DNA from 4 places in the Nitratireductor sp. PBL-C9 genome. Region 2 is predicted to be linked to each of the others. Evidence: riboswitches for the same ligand, from Rfam matches in the RefSeq annotation. Region 2 holds a riboswitch; each other region holds the start of a gene.
The links. A riboswitch is a leader RNA that binds a small molecule or an ion and turns the genes downstream of it on or off. The one in region 2 is predicted to bind thiamine pyrophosphate.
Positions count from the first base shown of each region.

Region 1 (3,964 bases), 160 kb from region 2:
GAACGTCGCAGACAGTCACCTGCGCGCCCGCCCGGACAAGCTCATGGGCCAGCGTGAGGCCGGCAATGCCGGCCCCGCGAATGAGGACATGCATGGGTCAGTCCCCGTTCTCCGCCGCCACCTGGTCGAGCGGCATGTAGAGATCGCCGCCCTCGCGGAACTTCTCCGCCATCTTCGCCATCCCCTCCTTCTGCGCCTCGGCGCGGATGTCGTGGGAAATGCGCATGGAGCAGAATTTCGGGCCGCACATGGAGCAGAAATGCGCCACCTTGTGCGCTTCCTTCGGCAGGGTCTGATCATGGAAATTACGCGCCGTTTCCGGGTCCAGCGAGAGGTTGAACTGATCCTCCCAGCGGAACTCGAAGCGCGCCCGCGAAAGCGCATCATCGCGGATCTTCGCCGCCGGATGCCCCTTGGCGAGGTCCGCCGCATGCGCCGCGATCTTGTAGGTGATGACGCCTGTCTTCACGTCATCGCGGTCAGGCAGGCCCAGATGCTCTTTCGGCGTGACGTAGCAGAGCATGGCCGTGCCATACCAGCCGATCATCGCCGCGCCGATGCCGCTCGTGATGTGGTCATAGCCCGGCGCAATGTCCGTGGTGAGCGGCCCAAGCGTATAGAACGGGGCCTCGCCACAGACCTCGAGCTGCTTGTCCATGTTTTCCTTGATCTTGTGCATGGGCACATGACCGGGGCCTTCGATGATGACCTGGCAGTCCTTCTCCCAGGCGATCTTCGTCAGTTCGCCCAGCGTTTCCAGCTCGGCAAACTGGGCTGCGTCATTGGCGTCGGCGATGGAGCCGGGCCGCAGGCCGTCGCCCAGCGAGAACGACACGTCATAGGCGCGGCAGATGTCGCAGATTTCCGCAAAGTTCTGGTAGAGAAAGCTCTCCTTGTGATGGTGCAGGCACCACTTGGCCATGATCGAGCCGCCGCGCGAAACGATGCCCGTGACACGGTCGACCGTCAGCGGAATGTAGTGCAGGCGCACACCCGCATGGATGGTGAAATAGTCGACGCCCTGTTCAGCCTGTTCGATCAGCGTGTCGCGGAACACCTCCCAGTTCAGGTCTTCGGCAATGCCGTTCACCTTTTCCAGCGCCTGATAGATCGGCACGGTGCCGATCGGCACGGGCGAATTGCGGATGATCCATTCGCGGATGTTGTGAATGTTGCGGCCGGTCGACAGGTCCATCACCGTATCGCCGCCCCAGCGCGTCGCCCACACCATCTTTTCCACTTCCTCTGCCATGGAGGAGGTGACGGCGGAATTGCCGATATTGGCGTTGATCTTCACAAGGAAGTTGCGGCCGATGATCATCGGCTCGGCTTCCGGGTGGTTGATGTTGCAGGGGATCACGGCCCGGCCGCGCGCCACCTCGTCACGCACGAATTCCGGCGTCACGAAATCGGGGATCGATGCACCAAAACTCTCGCCGTCGCGGGCAAGCGCGGCCTTGGCCTGCGCGCGTCCGAGGTTTTCGCGGATGGCGATGAATTCCATCTCCGGCGTGATGATGCCGGCGCGCGCATAGGCGAGCTGCGTGACGGCCGTGCCGTCCTTCGCTTTCAGCGGCTGATGGCGAATGGGAAATTCCGGCGTCAGCCGGTCGCCGGTGGCAAAACCATTGTCTTCCGGTTTGACGTGGCGTCCCTCATAGGCTTCCACGTCGCCGCGCGCCTTTACCCAGGCTTCGCGGATGCGCGGCAGGCCCCTGTCGATCTCGATCAGCATGTCGGGATCAGAGTATGGGCCGGAGGAATCGTAGACGGTCACCGGCGGTTCGCCGGCGCTCGGGTGCACCGCGATTTCGCGCATGGGCACGCGAATCTCGGGGTGAAGCGTTCCGGGTTTGTAGACCTTGCGCGACGCCGGCAACGGGCCGGTGGTTACGGTCGGGGCAAATGCGTCCATGGGTTCAGAGCCTCCTCTGCTCGTTCAGCAATGGAGACCCAGTTCGTGCCGAGAGGAGGAAGAGCTGTGACGTTCCTGTACGGAAACGGTTTTCGGCCGCGATAAGCCTGTGACCCGCCAAGCGTGCACCATCCCTACGCCAGTATGAACTGGATCAGGTTCATCGGGTCACTGCGCTGCATGGAAAACCATGCCAGCAGAATCTCAGCCCCTTGGCGGGACCCCCCAGGTGAGGCTTTAGGGTGGGCGAAGGCGGTGCTGCTTGTCAAGCAGGCTGACGCGGTTGTGCAGAACTCCGCGTCAGGGGAGGCCCGGCCGCGATGAGCGGCCGGGCCGGAATGCTTCGGTCAGGCCGGTTCGGTGACCTTCCAGGCGACCTTGCCGAGAAAATCGAGGCAAAGGTCCAGCTGTTCGATTGCAACGAATTCGTCGGGCTTGTGCGCCTGGCGAATCGAGCCGGGGCCGACAATCACCGAAGGGATGCCGCCGATGGTCTCGAACACACCGCCTTCCGAACCGTAGGACACCTTGCCCGACCACTCCGGCATGATGTCGCGGAAGAAGGCGAAGCCGTCGGTCGACGTGCTGTCGCCCATCGCCGGATAGGCGAAAATTTCTTCCCATTCGATGCCGGTTTCGGCGCATTTCGCCTGCATTTTCGGCAAAATTTCTTCGTTTGCGCGCTTTTTCAGAGATTCCAGTTCGGCCCGCGCATCATGGGTCGGCAGGCTGCGAATCTCGAAGTTGAAGCTGCACAGATCCGGCGTCACATTGGTGGCGACGCCGCCGGAAATCATGGTCGCCAGCATGGTCGAATGCGGCACCGTGAAATCGCGGTCGAAGGGGCCTTCCTCGCCGATCTGCTCGCCGCGTTCGGCGATCATCGAAACGATGCGCGCCGCATAGTCGATGGCGTTGACGTGATCAGGCGCGAAGGAGGAGTGGCCGGACGTGCCATGCACATGGCAGCGCATGGCGATCTTGCCCTTCTGACCGGTCACCAGCGTCATGTCGGTCGGCTCGCCGATGATCGCCAGCATGGGCGGAACGTCGAGCGCGGCCAGCCATTCGGCGATGGCCGGCGCACCGAGGCAGCCCACTTCCTCGTCATGGGAGAAGCAGAGCCAGACGGGCCTTTCCAGCTTCGCGGCTGCCAGCTGCGGCACCATCGCCATGACACAGGCGGCGAAGCCCTTCATGTCGCAGCTTCCGCGGCCATAGAGCTTTCCGTCGCGCTCGGTCAGGTCGAACGGACCGGAAGTCCAGCCCTTTTCCAGCGCCGGCACCACATCGGTGTGGCCGGACAGCACGACGCCGGGAACGTCTGCAGGGCCGATGCGGGCGATCAGGTTTGCCTTCTCGCCCGTCTCGTCCAGCAGTATGACCGGCTCGATGCCGTATTCCCGCAGGAACGCCGCCATGTGGTCGATGAGCGGCCGGTTCGAGTAGCGGCTCGTCGTATCGAAGGCGACCAGATCCTTCAGGTGGCTCTTGGCATTCTCAAGCAGTGACATGGTGGACTTTTCGGCCTCAGGCATTCTGTGCAGCACGGTTCTCTCGGTATTTTTGCCACTCCCGGCGGATCGTCAGGCCGACGAAGAACACGATCAGACCTGCGAAAATCCAGGAAATGGCGGACTGGAAGAAGACGGACGGGTCACCGCGCGAAATGGCCAGCGCGCGGCGCAGATTGTCCTCGAACATCGGCCCCAGAATGAAGGCGATCAGGAACGGCGCCGGGGGGATGTTCAAAAGCAGCATGATGAAGCCGACAACGCCCATGATGAGCAGGACGGTGACGTCGAACATGTTGCTGGAAATCGAATAGATGCCATAGACGCACAGCATCAGGACCACAGGCGTCAGAAGCACCTGCGGGATCGACGCGATGTGCGAGAAGAAGCGCACCGTCAGCTTGCCCGCGCCGAACAGCAGGACCGAGGAGAACATCATGCCGATGAACAGCATGTAGACCTCGTTCAGATTGTTCTGGAACAGAAGCGGGCCGGGCGTGAGGCCCTGGATCATGAACGCGCCGAGCATGACGCC
Region 1 is NZ_JBPAXW010000001.1:52,672-56,635, reverse strand. It holds gene thiO (glycine oxidase ThiO) at 1-94, opposite strand, end outside; gene thiC (phosphomethylpyrimidine synthase ThiC) at 98-1,915, opposite strand; TPP riboswitch at 2,029-2,153, opposite strand; gene argE (acetylornithine deacetylase) at 2,263-3,453, opposite strand; gene ACRTG1_RS00265 (tripartite tricarboxylate transporter permease) at 3,446-3,964, opposite strand, start outside.
Region 1: linked by a shared signal. The riboswitch ahead of thiC (phosphomethylpyrimidine synthase ThiC) and the one ahead of ACRTG1_RS01045 (YkoF family thiamine/hydroxymethylpyrimidine-binding protein) in region 2 are both predicted to bind thiamine pyrophosphate.

Region 2 (3,964 bases):
TCAATGTTGGCACGCACATCGGCTTCGCCGTATGTTCTGGCATTGAGATGTCTGCAAACCATCACGCCGGGCGCCGCATGCTCGACGGCTGGTGCAAGAGACGCTAACTCGGCGGCGCGCGCGGTCATCAATTCGCGGTCGCGGATAACGTGATGAAAGGGATAGTCCTTGCCGAAACGGACCACATGGCCGCCGGCATCGTCGGTAACGAGCCAGCTTTCATTGCTGATGCCGCCGACAAGCGGCTCTATCGTGATTGCCCCCTGCCATAGGGGCAGTGCCGCAATCCGATCAGAGCCCGGGGCGGTGATTTCCCGTGCTGCCGTCATGTCTCCTCCCGCAGCCTTTGGCTGTCGATTTTGAGGAAGAATTGATGGGCATCTGTGTGAAGTCAACAGAAAAATGTTGAAGTTTGACCGATTTGCATCTTCTTGAATTTCAAATCAGTCATGATAGGGCATAAACGGGCACAACCGGTAAGGGCAACGCAGATGAACTATTCCCCCCGCCATGGTCGGATTCTGGATCTTCTGACAGAGCAGGGCACAATGGGCGTCAATGATCTGGCGCAGCATCTGGAGGTGTCGGTGGAAACCGTCCGCCGCGATGTGAAGGCGCTTGCCGGGCGTGGCGCCATCGTGCGCATGCATGGCGCCATCGCCTTGCCGTCCGTGGTCAGCGAAGCGCCGTTCGAGCGGCGCATGCGGGAGAACCGGCAGGCCAAGGAGACCATTGCCGCACTGGCCGCCTCGACGATCCGCGATGGCGAGTCGGTGATGCTCGACACGGGCACCACTACCAGCCTTCTGGCGCGCGCGCTGCTGGACCACCGGCAGTTGACCGTCGTTACCAACTCATCCGACATCGCCCGCACGCTGGCGACCGTCAATGGCAACAAGGTCTACATGGCCGGCGGGGAGCTGCGCAGCGACAGTGGCTCCGCGCTCGGCTTTTCCGCCATCGAGTTCGTCAGCCGTTTCAGCGTCGATCACGCCATCATTTCCGCCGGCGCGGTGAACGCGATGACCGGCATCATGGATTACGATCTGGAGGAGGCGCAGTTCGGCAACGCGGTTCTGGCGCGTGGTCGCCGCCGGGTTGTCGTGACCGATGCTTCCAAGTTCGGCCGGAAGGGGCTGGTGCGCGTCTGCTCCTTTGCCGAAGTCGATTCGCTGATCGTCGACAGCATGCCGCCGGAAGACCTGTCCGAAGCGCTCCGTCTGGCCGATGTGACGGTTACCTGCCCCGCCTGACGGGGGCGTTCGGGCCGCCGGCGCACCACGCCTGTGGGAAAGCTGTACATTTGTTCTCCGACGAAACAGTTCCTGCACAATCAACTTGCTTTCCGTCTCGGGATTTGGTTCGTTCCGCGCATCCACAGGGGTGCCGCGTATCGCCGCGGCTGAGATGAGGGTGCAAATCCTCGGGCCCTAGAAGCTGATCTGGGTAATGCCAGCGGAGCAAGGAGGACAATCATGTTCGCAGGTGCGCAGCTTTCCCTTTATCCGATGACCGACAATTTCGTCGACGTCATCATGTCGTCGCTCTCCGCGTTCGATCCTTACCGGGACCGGTTGCGGATCGAGACCGACGATATCTCCACGCTCGTCGTCGGCCCGCCCGAAGTGCTGTTTCCGGCGCTGCGCGATTTCTATGTCGCCGCCGCATCCACCCGCCATCACGTGGTGCTGCGCGCCACGCTCTCGCGCGGCTGCCCCGGCGAGCCCGACGATCCGATCTGCAGCACCTCTGCACTCGCCAATCCGTCAGAGCCACTCGCCGAACGGCAGAAGGCAGCGCTTGAAGCGGTGGCCAATGCCAAGACCACGTCGGAAATCGCCCGCGCGCAGTTCTCGCTTTACGTGATGGGCGCCGGCGATCACATGGCGGAGATCATGGGCTGCATCGACTTCCTGAAGTCGAGCGGCGTCTTTGACCGCTCCAAGAATTTCTGCAGCCGTCTCACCGGCGATGCAGGCCCGGTTTTCGCAACGCTCGAACAGGCCTTCTGCCGGTTCGGTCCGCCCGAAGGCCATGTGACGGTCGATCTCACCGTTTCCGCCAACAGCCCCTCCACGGCCTGACCCCATGTCTCAGGGTCGGCCCCGTCCTGCGGGCGGACGGCTGGTGCGCGGCTTGCCTGCCCTGGCAAGCGTTGCCGGTGCAATCCTCCTTTGGGAAATCTATGTGCGGCTGTCGGGCATTTCGCCGCTGGTTCTGCCTGCGCCTTCGCGCGTCATCGAACAGATGGGCGTCAACCGCGCCCTCCTGTGGGAGAACACGCTACCGACGCTGAGCGCGACGCTGACCGGCTTTGCCTTCTCCGTCAGCATCGCCTTTGCCCTCTCGGTGGCGCTCGATTTCCTGCCGAAGCTGCGGCGGGCGCTGTTCCCGATCTTTGTCGTCAGCCAGACCCTGCCGCTGGTGGCCATCGCGCCGCTGGCCGTCCTGTGGTTCGGTTTCGGTCTCACACCGAAAATCCTGCTCGTGGCGCTCGTCACCTTCTTTCCCATGCTGGTGGCGCTGGTCGATGGCTACGAATCCACCGATCCCGAAATCGAAACGCTGATGCGCTCCATGGGCGCGTCGCGGTGGAAAGTGTTCCGGGCGGCGCGCTTTCCCTCGGCCATGCCCTATTTCTTCGCCGGCCTGCGGATTTCGATCACCTATGCCGTGGTCGCCGCGATCTTCTCCGAATATGTCGGCGCGCGCGCCGGGCTCGGCATTGTCATTCTCAACGCCAAGAACAGCTTTCGCCCGGATCTCATGCTGGCAGCGGTCGTGGTCAGCTCCACGCTGACGCTGGTGCTCTTCGGCGTCTCGGCGCTTCTGCAACGCGCGCTGCTGCGCTGGCGTGAAGCGGGGCAAACACGATGAGCGCCCTCGAAATGCGCAATGTGGGCGTGACGCTTGGCGAAACCGCCGTGCTCGACGATGTGTCGCTGCATGTGGGGCAGGGGGAGTTCGTCTCCATTCTCGGCCCTTCGGGAGCAGGCAAGTCCACCCTGTTTCGCCTGCTCACCGGCGCGCTTGCGCCGGATCGCGGCGAGATCCTGCGCGATGGCGCGCCGCTGAAGCGCGATGGCCAGACCTTCGCCTTCATGCCGCAGCGCGACGCGCTGATGCCCTGGCGACGCATCATCGACAACGTCATTCTGGGGCTGGAAGTGCAGGGTGTGCCCCGCGCCGAGGCGCGCGCCCGCGCGCTGCCGCTATTCGCCGAATTCGGGCTGGAAGGCTTTGAGCAGCGCTATCCGGCGGAACTCTCGGGCGGCATGCGTCAGCGCGCAGCCCTTCTGCGCACGGTCATTCAGGCCCGCCCGATCCAGCTTCTCGATGAACCCTTCGGCGCACTCGACGCGCTCACCCGCGCGCAGATGCAGCGCTGGCTGGAGGACCGCTGGCGCGCCGCGCGCTGGACCACGCTGCTCGTCACCCATGACGTGCGCGAGGCGGTCGCCCTTTCAGACCGCATCTATGTGCTGTCGCGCCGTCCCGCCCGCGTGATTTCCGAAGTCGTCGTCCGCGCCCCGCGCCCGCGCCTTGGCGCGCCCCTGCCGGACAAGGCCCGCGTGCTGGAAGAAGACCTTTTGAACACCTTGCTCAGTCAGACAGGAGAAAGACCATGAAAAGCCTGATAGCCGCAGCCCTGATGCTCGGCGCGATGGCGCTGCCGGCAACGGCGCAGGAGCGCCTGAGCGTCGCGCTGGACTGGACGCCCAACACCAACCATGTGGGGCTCTACGTCGCCCAGGCGAAAGGCTGGTTCAAGGATGCCGGCCTCGATGTCGAAATCCTGCCCTACACCGACACGTCCTCCGGCACGCTGGTCGCCACGGGCGTTGCCGAATTCGGCATTCTCAGCTCCATCGGCTTCTACAGCCAGCGCGCCACGGGCGCCGACCTCACGGTCGTCATGGCGGTGATGCAGCACGAGACGGGCCGTCTCGTCTTCAACGGCGTG
Region 2 is NZ_JBPAXW010000001.1:211,653-215,616, reverse strand. It holds gene ACRTG1_RS01055 (phosphotransferase) at 1-329, opposite strand, end outside; gene ACRTG1_RS01050 (DeoR/GlpR family DNA-binding transcription regulator) at 492-1,253, shown strand; TPP riboswitch at 1,370-1,482, shown strand; gene ACRTG1_RS01045 (YkoF family thiamine/hydroxymethylpyrimidine-binding protein) at 1,476-2,084, shown strand; gene ACRTG1_RS01040 (ABC transporter permease) at 2,089-2,877, shown strand; gene ACRTG1_RS01035 (ABC transporter ATP-binding protein) at 2,874-3,629, shown strand; gene ACRTG1_RS01030 (ABC transporter substrate-binding protein) at 3,626-3,964, shown strand, end outside.

Region 3 (3,964 bases), on a different contig from region 2:
AAGTCCTTCATGTAGGAGACGACATGCCGCTCCTGCCCGTTGACCACGACGCTGTCGCCACGGCCATCGGTGAGGAAATGAGACAGGGTCTCCAGCGGGTCCAGTGCACGTTTCTGGTCCAGAATTGCGATTTCCAGATTTGCGCCCAGCCGCAGCGAGCCTTCGTCCGGCTCGAGCTTGCCGGTCAGAAGATTGATCAGCGTCGTCTTGCCGGCTCCATTGGGGCCGACAAGGCCAACACGGTCGCCGCGCAGGATGCGCGTGGAGAAATCCTTCACCACCTGAAGCCCGTCATAGGACTTGGCGAGGCCCTTTGCCTCGATGACCAGCTTGCCGGATTCGGCGGCGTCGCTGGCCGTCATGGTGGCCACGCCTTCCGCACCGCGATGGCTGCGGTGCTTTTCGCGCAGCGCATGCAGCTCGCCCAGACGGCGCACATTGCGCTTGCGGCGCGCGGTGACGCCATAGCGCAGCCAGTGCTCCTCGCGCTCGATCTTGCGGGCAAGCTTGTGCTGGTCGCGCTCTTCCTCTTCGAGCACCTGATCGCGCCAGTCCTCGAAATGGGCAAAGCCCTTGTCGAGCCTGCGCGTCACGCCACGGTCGAGCCAGACGGTTGCGCGGCTCACGCGTTCGAGAAAACGACGGTCATGCGAGATGGTGACAAGGGCTGAAGACGTGCGCTGCAGCTCTTCTTCCAGCCATTCGATGGTGGCGAGGTCGAGATGGTTGGTCGGCTCGTCCAGCAACAGCAGATCAGGCTCGGGCGCAAGCACCCGGGCGAGCGCGGCACGGCGCGCCTCGCCGCCCGACAGCGTTGCCGGGTCTTCATCGCCGGACAGGCCCAGCCGGTCGATGACCAGCGCCACGCGGTTGATGTCGTCCGCCGGGCCGAGACCGGCCTCCACATAGGCGCGCACGGTCGAAAAACCCTGCCAGTCGGGCGACTGGGGCAGATAGCGCACGGTCGCCGTCGGCTGGCGGAACACCTCGCCATCCTGCGGCTCCACGAGGCCGGCGGCGATCTTCAGAAGTGTCGACTTGCCGGAGCCGTTGCGCCCGACCAGCGCCAGCCGCTCGCCGGGGCCGACCATCAGCGATGCGCCATCGAGCAGCGGCGTGCCGCCGAAGGTCAGGCGAATGCCATCAAGCTTTAAGAGAGGCGGCGCCATGGATCAGTGTTCTCCGTCGTTGGAAAGATGGGCGACCAGAAGCGCCCTGCCCTCTTTGAGGGTAACCGCGAGTTCGCCATCGACCACATTGGAAAGGGTCAGCGACGAGCCGAAAGGAACCTCGACCGCATCGAGCGGCCATTTGGCCCCTTCCACGGTGAGGCCGGAAAGGGCCGAAAAGCCGAGGATCGAAAACAGCGTTTTCTGCGGATAGTCGAAGCGATGGCGTTTGCCGGGCAGCAGCGGCACGCCTTCCTGCACGCCGCTTGTCAGCCGCGTCTTAATGCCCTGTTCTGAAAGCTGAAGCGCCTGCGCGAGATGCAGGAACATGTGGTCGGGCCGCGCGCCGCCGAAAGCACCCACGAGAACGAGGCTCGTCGCGCCCGCTTCCAGCGCTGCGGCGATGGCGAGTTCCCCGTCCGTCTTGTCCTTGTCGGCGGAAAAGGCGCGGCGCGGCACCCGGGCATAGGCCTCGGCCATGCCGTCCGGCTCGGAATCGAAATCGCCGACCCACAGCTCCGGCATAACGCCCAGAAGCGCTGCGTGGCGCATGCCTGAATCAGCCGCGATGATGCGGCTGTCGGCGATTTCGGCATCGAGTGCCGGCGTGCGTGTGAGATCTCCGCCCAGGAGAAGGGTAAACAGGCTCATGGTCGAGGCCCATATCATGCCGGCGGGCAAGCGCCAACGGCGTTCGCGCCATTCCGCCTCTTGCGCCGGCCCCTGCCGCGCCCTATTTTCCCGGTCGCTCTAACGGGGTGCCGGCGGATTGCCGGCTGAGAGGCCCAGTGGTTGAAACGGATGCAGCTTTTCCCTGAACAAAGGAAAGCCGCATCAGTGGAACCCGGCCAACCCGCTGAACCTGATCCGGTTTGCACCGGCGGAGGGATTAGACGCTTTTCGCACAGCGCCTCATTCCCCAACCAAACGAGAGGAGGCGCAGATGCGCGCGACCACCCTGCTTTCCACCATAGCGCTTGGCACGCTGGCCATGGCCGGCCATGCGGCGGCCGAAGACAAGCTCACCGTCTACACCTATGAGAGCTTCACCTCCGACTGGGGCCCCGGCCCGGCGGTGGAGAAGGCGTTCGAAGCGGAATGCGGCTGCGACGTGGATTTCGTTTCCGTGGCCGATGGCGTGGCGCTTCTGAACCGCGTGAAGCTCGAAGGCAAATCGACCAAGGCCGACATCGTGCTCGGTCTCGACAACAACCTCGTGCACGAGGCCCGCGAGACCGGCCTGTTTGCGCCGCATGGCGTCGACATGGGCAGGGTGAACGTGCCGGGCGGCTTCGAGGACGACACGTTCGTTCCGTTCGACTACGGCTATTTCGCCTTTGTCTATGACACCGAGGCCATCGAGACCCCGCCGGCAAGCCTGAAGGAGCTGGTGGAGAGCGACAGCAATCTGAAGATCGCCATTCAGGACCCGCGCACCTCCACGCCGGGCCTCGGACTGCTGCTCTGGATGAAGGCCGTCTATGGCGACGACACAGCGGACGCCTGGGGCAAACTGCAGGACAAGGTGCTGACGGTGACGCCGGGCTGGAGCGAGGCCTATGGCCTGTTCACCAGCGGCGAAGCGCCGATGGTGCTGTCCTACACCACCTCGCCCGCCTATCACCAGATTGCCGAAGATTCCGAGCGCTACAAGGCGGCGGGCTTTGAAGAAGGGCATTATCTTCAGGTGGAAGTGGCCGCACAGACCGTGAAGGGCGCGGAAAACCCGCTGGCGCAGAAATTCCTCGCCTTCATGACCGGTCCCGGCTTTCAGGACGCGATTCCCGAAACCAACTGGATGTTCCCGGCCGGCGAGACATCGGAGCCGCTCAACCCGGTGTTCGACACTCTGGTGAAGCCGGGCGAGACGCTCGAATTCTCATCGAAAGAGGTGGCGGAAAACCGCAAGGCCTGGGTCGATGAGTGGCTTTCGGTGATGAGCCGCTGACCGTTTCGCGCGCGCCCGACATGGAAAGACGCCCCCTGATGGACAGGCGTATCGCAGCGGGACGGCTTGCGCTGGCCGCTGTCGGCCTGCTGATCGGCGGGGCCTTTGCGGGCCTTGCCGTGGAGGCCCTGCAACAGGGTACGGGCGCGTTTGCAGCTTTCGACGCCTATCTGCTGCGGATCGCCCGCTTCACGCTCTGGCAGGCGCTGTTATCGACGCTTTTATCAGTCGTGCCGGCGATCCTTCTGGCGCGCGCGCTGGCGCGCCATCCCGCATTTGTGGGGCGCGCCTTCATTCTGCGCCTGTTTGCCGTGCCGCTTGCGCTCCCCGCCATTGTGGCGGCGCTCGGCATTCTGGCGCTTCTGGGAAGAGCGGGGATTTTCGCGCCTTTCCTGTCCGTGCTCTTCAATGAGCACTGGCCCGGCATTTACGGGCTTTCGGGCATTCTGGTCGCCCATGTCTTCTTCAATCTGCCGCTGGCCACGCGCCTGTTCCTGAACGCGCTGGAAAGCGTGCCCGCCGACCAGTGGCGTCTTGCGGCCCAGCTCGGCATGGGCGCGCGCGCCTCGTTCCGGTTTCTCGAATGGCCGGCCATGCGCGCGGCCCTTCCCGGCATTGCCGGCCTCGTCTTCATGCTGTGCGTGACCTCGTTTACCATCGTCCTGCTGCTTGGCGGCGGACCCCGCGCGACAACGCTGGAAGTGGCGATCTATCAGGCGCTGCGGTTCGACTTCGATCCGGCCCGCGCGCTGGTGCTGACGCTGGTGCAGCTGGTGCTGGCCGGCGGCGTTGTTCTGGCGTTAAGCCGGCTCGGCGCGTCGCTCAGCGGCGATGCCAACCTGCCCGT
Region 3 is NZ_JBPAXW010000009.1:80,253-84,216, reverse strand. It holds gene ACRTG1_RS18510 (ABC-F family ATP-binding cassette domain-containing protein) at 1-1,169, opposite strand, end outside; gene ACRTG1_RS18505 (thiamine diphosphokinase) at 1,173-1,820, opposite strand; TPP riboswitch at 1,914-2,075, shown strand; gene thiB (thiamine ABC transporter substrate binding subunit) at 2,113-3,117, shown strand; gene thiP (thiamine/thiamine pyrophosphate ABC transporter permease) at 3,156-3,964, shown strand, end outside.
Region 3: linked by a shared signal. The riboswitch ahead of thiB (thiamine ABC transporter substrate binding subunit) and the one ahead of ACRTG1_RS01045 (YkoF family thiamine/hydroxymethylpyrimidine-binding protein) in region 2 are both predicted to bind thiamine pyrophosphate.

Region 4 (3,964 bases), 560 kb from region 2:
CTATGGCATCTATTCGATTTCCAGCAACATGTTCGACGTCACCGTCCTGCTCATCATGGGCGTTGTCGGCTTCATCATGCTGCTTTTGAACATCCCCCCGGCGCCGTTCCTGATCGCCTTCATTCTGGGGCCGATGTTCGAGGACAATCTGCGCCGCGCGCTGGCCATTTCGCGCGGTGACCCGTCCGTCTTCTTCCAGTCCGCCATTTCCTGGATTTTCGCAGGTCTGATCGTGTTCTTCGTCGGCCTGACGATCCGCCGGGAGTGGCAAAAATACCGAGAGAACCGTGCTGCACAGAATGCCTGAGGCCGAAAAGTCCACCATGTCACTGCTTGAGAATGCCAAGAGCCACCTGAAGGATCTGGTCGCCTTCGATACGACGAGCCGCTACTCGAACCGGCCGCTCATCGACCACATGGCGGCGTTCCTGCGGGAATACGGCATCGAGCCGGTCATACTGCTGGACGAGACGGGCGAGAAGGCAAACCTGATCGCCCGCATCGGCCCTGCAGACGTTCCCGGCGTCGTGCTGTCCGGCCACACCGATGTGGTGCCGGCGCTGGAAAAGGGCTGGACTTCCGGTCCGTTCGACCTGACCGAGCGCGACGGAAAGCTCTATGGCCGCGGAAGCTGCGACATGAAGGGCTTCGCCGCCTGTGTCATGGCGATGGTGCCGCAGCTGGCAGCCGCGAAGCTGGAAAGGCCCGTCTGGCTCTGCTTCTCCCATGACGAGGAAGTGGGCTGCCTCGGTGCGCCGGCCATCGCCGAATGGCTGGCCGCGCTCGACGTTCCGCCCATGCTGGCGATCATCGGCGAGCCGACCGACATGACGCTGGTGACCGGTCAGAAGGGCAAGATCGCCATGCGCTGCCATGTGCATGGCACGTCCGGCCACTCCTCCTTCGCGCCTGATCACGTCAACGCCATCGACTATGCGGCGCGCATCGTTTCGATGATCGCCGAACGCGGCGAGCAGATCGGCGAGGAAGGCCCCTTCGACCGCGATTTCACGGTGCCGCATTCGACCATGCTGGCGACCATGATTTCCGGCGGCGTCGCCACCAATGTGACGCCGGATCTGTGCAGCTTCAACTTCGAGATTCGCAGCCTGCCGACCCATGATGCGCGGGCCGAACTGGAATCTCTGAAAAAGCGCGCAAACGAAGAAATTTTGCCGAAAATGCAGGCGAAATGCGCCGAAACCGGCATCGAATGGGAAGAAATTTTCGCCTATCCGGCGATGGGCGACAGCACGTCGACCGACGGCTTCGCCTTCTTCCGCGACATCATGCCGGAGTGGTCGGGCAAGGTGTCCTACGGTTCGGAAGGCGGTGTGTTCGAGACCATCGGCGGCATCCCTTCGGTGATTGTCGGCCCCGGCTCGATTCGCCAGGCGCACAAGCCCGACGAATTCGTTGCAATCGAACAGCTGGACCTTTGCCTCGATTTTCTCGGCAAGGTCGCCTGGAAGGTCACCGAACCGGCCTGACCTAAGCATTCCGGCCCGGCCGCTCATCGCGGCCGGGCCTCCCCTGACGCGGAGTTCTGCACAACCGCGTCAGCCTGCTTGACAAGCAGCACCGCCTTCGCCCACCCTAAAGCCTCACCTGGGGGGTCCCGCCAAGGGGCTGAGATTCTGCTGGCATGGTTTTCCATGCAGCGCAGTGACCCGATGAACCTGATCCAGTTCATACTGGCGTAGGGATGGTGCACGCTTGGCGGGTCACAGGCTTATCGCGGCCGAAAACCGTTTCCGTACAGGAACGTCACAGCTCTTCCTCCTCTCGGCACGAACTGGGTCTCCATTGCTGAACGAGCAGAGGAGGCTCTGAACCCATGGACGCATTTGCCCCGACCGTAACCACCGGCCCGTTGCCGGCGTCGCGCAAGGTCTACAAACCCGGAACGCTTCACCCCGAGATTCGCGTGCCCATGCGCGAAATCGCGGTGCACCCGAGCGCCGGCGAACCGCCGGTGACCGTCTACGATTCCTCCGGCCCATACTCTGATCCCGACATGCTGATCGAGATCGACAGGGGCCTGCCGCGCATCCGCGAAGCCTGGGTAAAGGCGCGCGGCGACGTGGAAGCCTATGAGGGACGCCACGTCAAACCGGAAGACAATGGTTTTGCCACCGGCGACCGGCTGACGCCGGAATTTCCCATTCGCCATCAGCCGCTGAAAGCGAAGGACGGCACGGCCGTCACGCAGCTCGCCTATGCGCGCGCCGGCATCATCACGCCGGAGATGGAATTCATCGCCATCCGCGAAAACCTCGGACGCGCGCAGGCCAAGGCCGCGCTTGCCCGCGACGGCGAGAGTTTTGGTGCATCGATCCCCGATTTCGTGACGCCGGAATTCGTGCGTGACGAGGTGGCGCGCGGCCGGGCCGTGATCCCCTGCAACATCAACCACCCGGAAGCCGAGCCGATGATCATCGGCCGCAACTTCCTTGTGAAGATCAACGCCAATATCGGCAATTCCGCCGTCACCTCCTCCATGGCAGAGGAAGTGGAAAAGATGGTGTGGGCGACGCGCTGGGGCGGCGATACGGTGATGGACCTGTCGACCGGCCGCAACATTCACAACATCCGCGAATGGATCATCCGCAATTCGCCCGTGCCGATCGGCACCGTGCCGATCTATCAGGCGCTGGAAAAGGTGAACGGCATTGCCGAAGACCTGAACTGGGAGGTGTTCCGCGACACGCTGATCGAACAGGCTGAACAGGGCGTCGACTATTTCACCATCCATGCGGGTGTGCGCCTGCACTACATTCCGCTGACGGTCGACCGTGTCACGGGCATCGTTTCGCGCGGCGGCTCGATCATGGCCAAGTGGTGCCTGCACCATCACAAGGAGAGCTTTCTCTACCAGAACTTTGCGGAAATCTGCGACATCTGCCGCGCCTATGACGTGTCGTTCTCGCTGGGCGACGGCCTGCGGCCCGGCTCCATCGCCGACGCCAATGACGCAGCCCAGTTTGCCGAGCTGGAAACGCTGGGCGAACTGACGAAGATCGCCTGGGAGAAGGACTGCCAGGTCATCATCGAAGGCCCCGGTCATGTGCCCATGCACAAGATCAAGGAAAACATGGACAAGCAGCTCGAGGTCTGTGGCGAGGCCCCGTTCTATACGCTTGGGCCGCTCACCACGGACATTGCGCCGGGCTATGACCACATCACGAGCGGCATCGGCGCGGCGATGATCGGCTGGTATGGCACGGCCATGCTCTGCTACGTCACGCCGAAAGAGCATCTGGGCCTGCCTGACCGCGATGACGTGAAGACAGGCGTCATCACCTACAAGATCGCGGCGCATGCGGCGGACCTCGCCAAGGGGCATCCGGCGGCGAAGATCCGCGATGATGCGCTTTCGCGGGCGCGCTTCGAGTTCCGCTGGGAGGATCAGTTCAACCTCTCGCTGGACCCGGAAACGGCGCGTAATTTCCATGATCAGACCCTGCCGAAGGAAGCGCACAAGGTGGCGCATTTCTGCTCCATGTGCGGCCCGAAATTCTGCTCCATGCGCATTTCCCACGACATCCGCGCCGAGGCGCAGAAGGAGGGGATGGCGAAGATGGCGGAGAAGTTCCGCGAGGGCGGCGATCTCTACATGCCGCTCGACCAGGTGGCGGCGGAGAACGGGGACTGACCCATGCATGTCCTCATTCGCGGGGCCGGCATTGCCGGCCTCACGCTGGCCCATGAGCTTGTCCGGGCGGGCGCGCAGGTGACTGTCTGCGACGTTCGCACCGGATCGGCGGGCAGCGCCTCATGGCTTGCCGGCGGGATGCTTGCGCCCTGGTGCGAGCGTGAAAGCGCGGAACAGCCGGTTCTGACACTGGGACGCCTTGCGGCGGACTGGTGGGACACGGCGCTGCCCGGCCATGTGTTGCGCAATGGAACGCTGGTGGTCGCGCCTGCGCGCGATGCAGCAGAACTCAACCGCTTCGCCACCCGC
Region 4 is NZ_JBPAXW010000001.1:767,335-771,298, forward strand. It holds gene ACRTG1_RS03590 (tripartite tricarboxylate transporter permease) at 1-307, shown strand, start outside; gene argE (acetylornithine deacetylase) at 300-1,490, shown strand; TPP riboswitch at 1,600-1,724, shown strand; gene thiC (phosphomethylpyrimidine synthase ThiC) at 1,838-3,655, shown strand; gene thiO (glycine oxidase ThiO) at 3,659-3,964, shown strand, end outside.
Region 4: linked by a shared signal. The riboswitch ahead of thiC (phosphomethylpyrimidine synthase ThiC) and the one ahead of ACRTG1_RS01045 (YkoF family thiamine/hydroxymethylpyrimidine-binding protein) in region 2 are both predicted to bind thiamine pyrophosphate.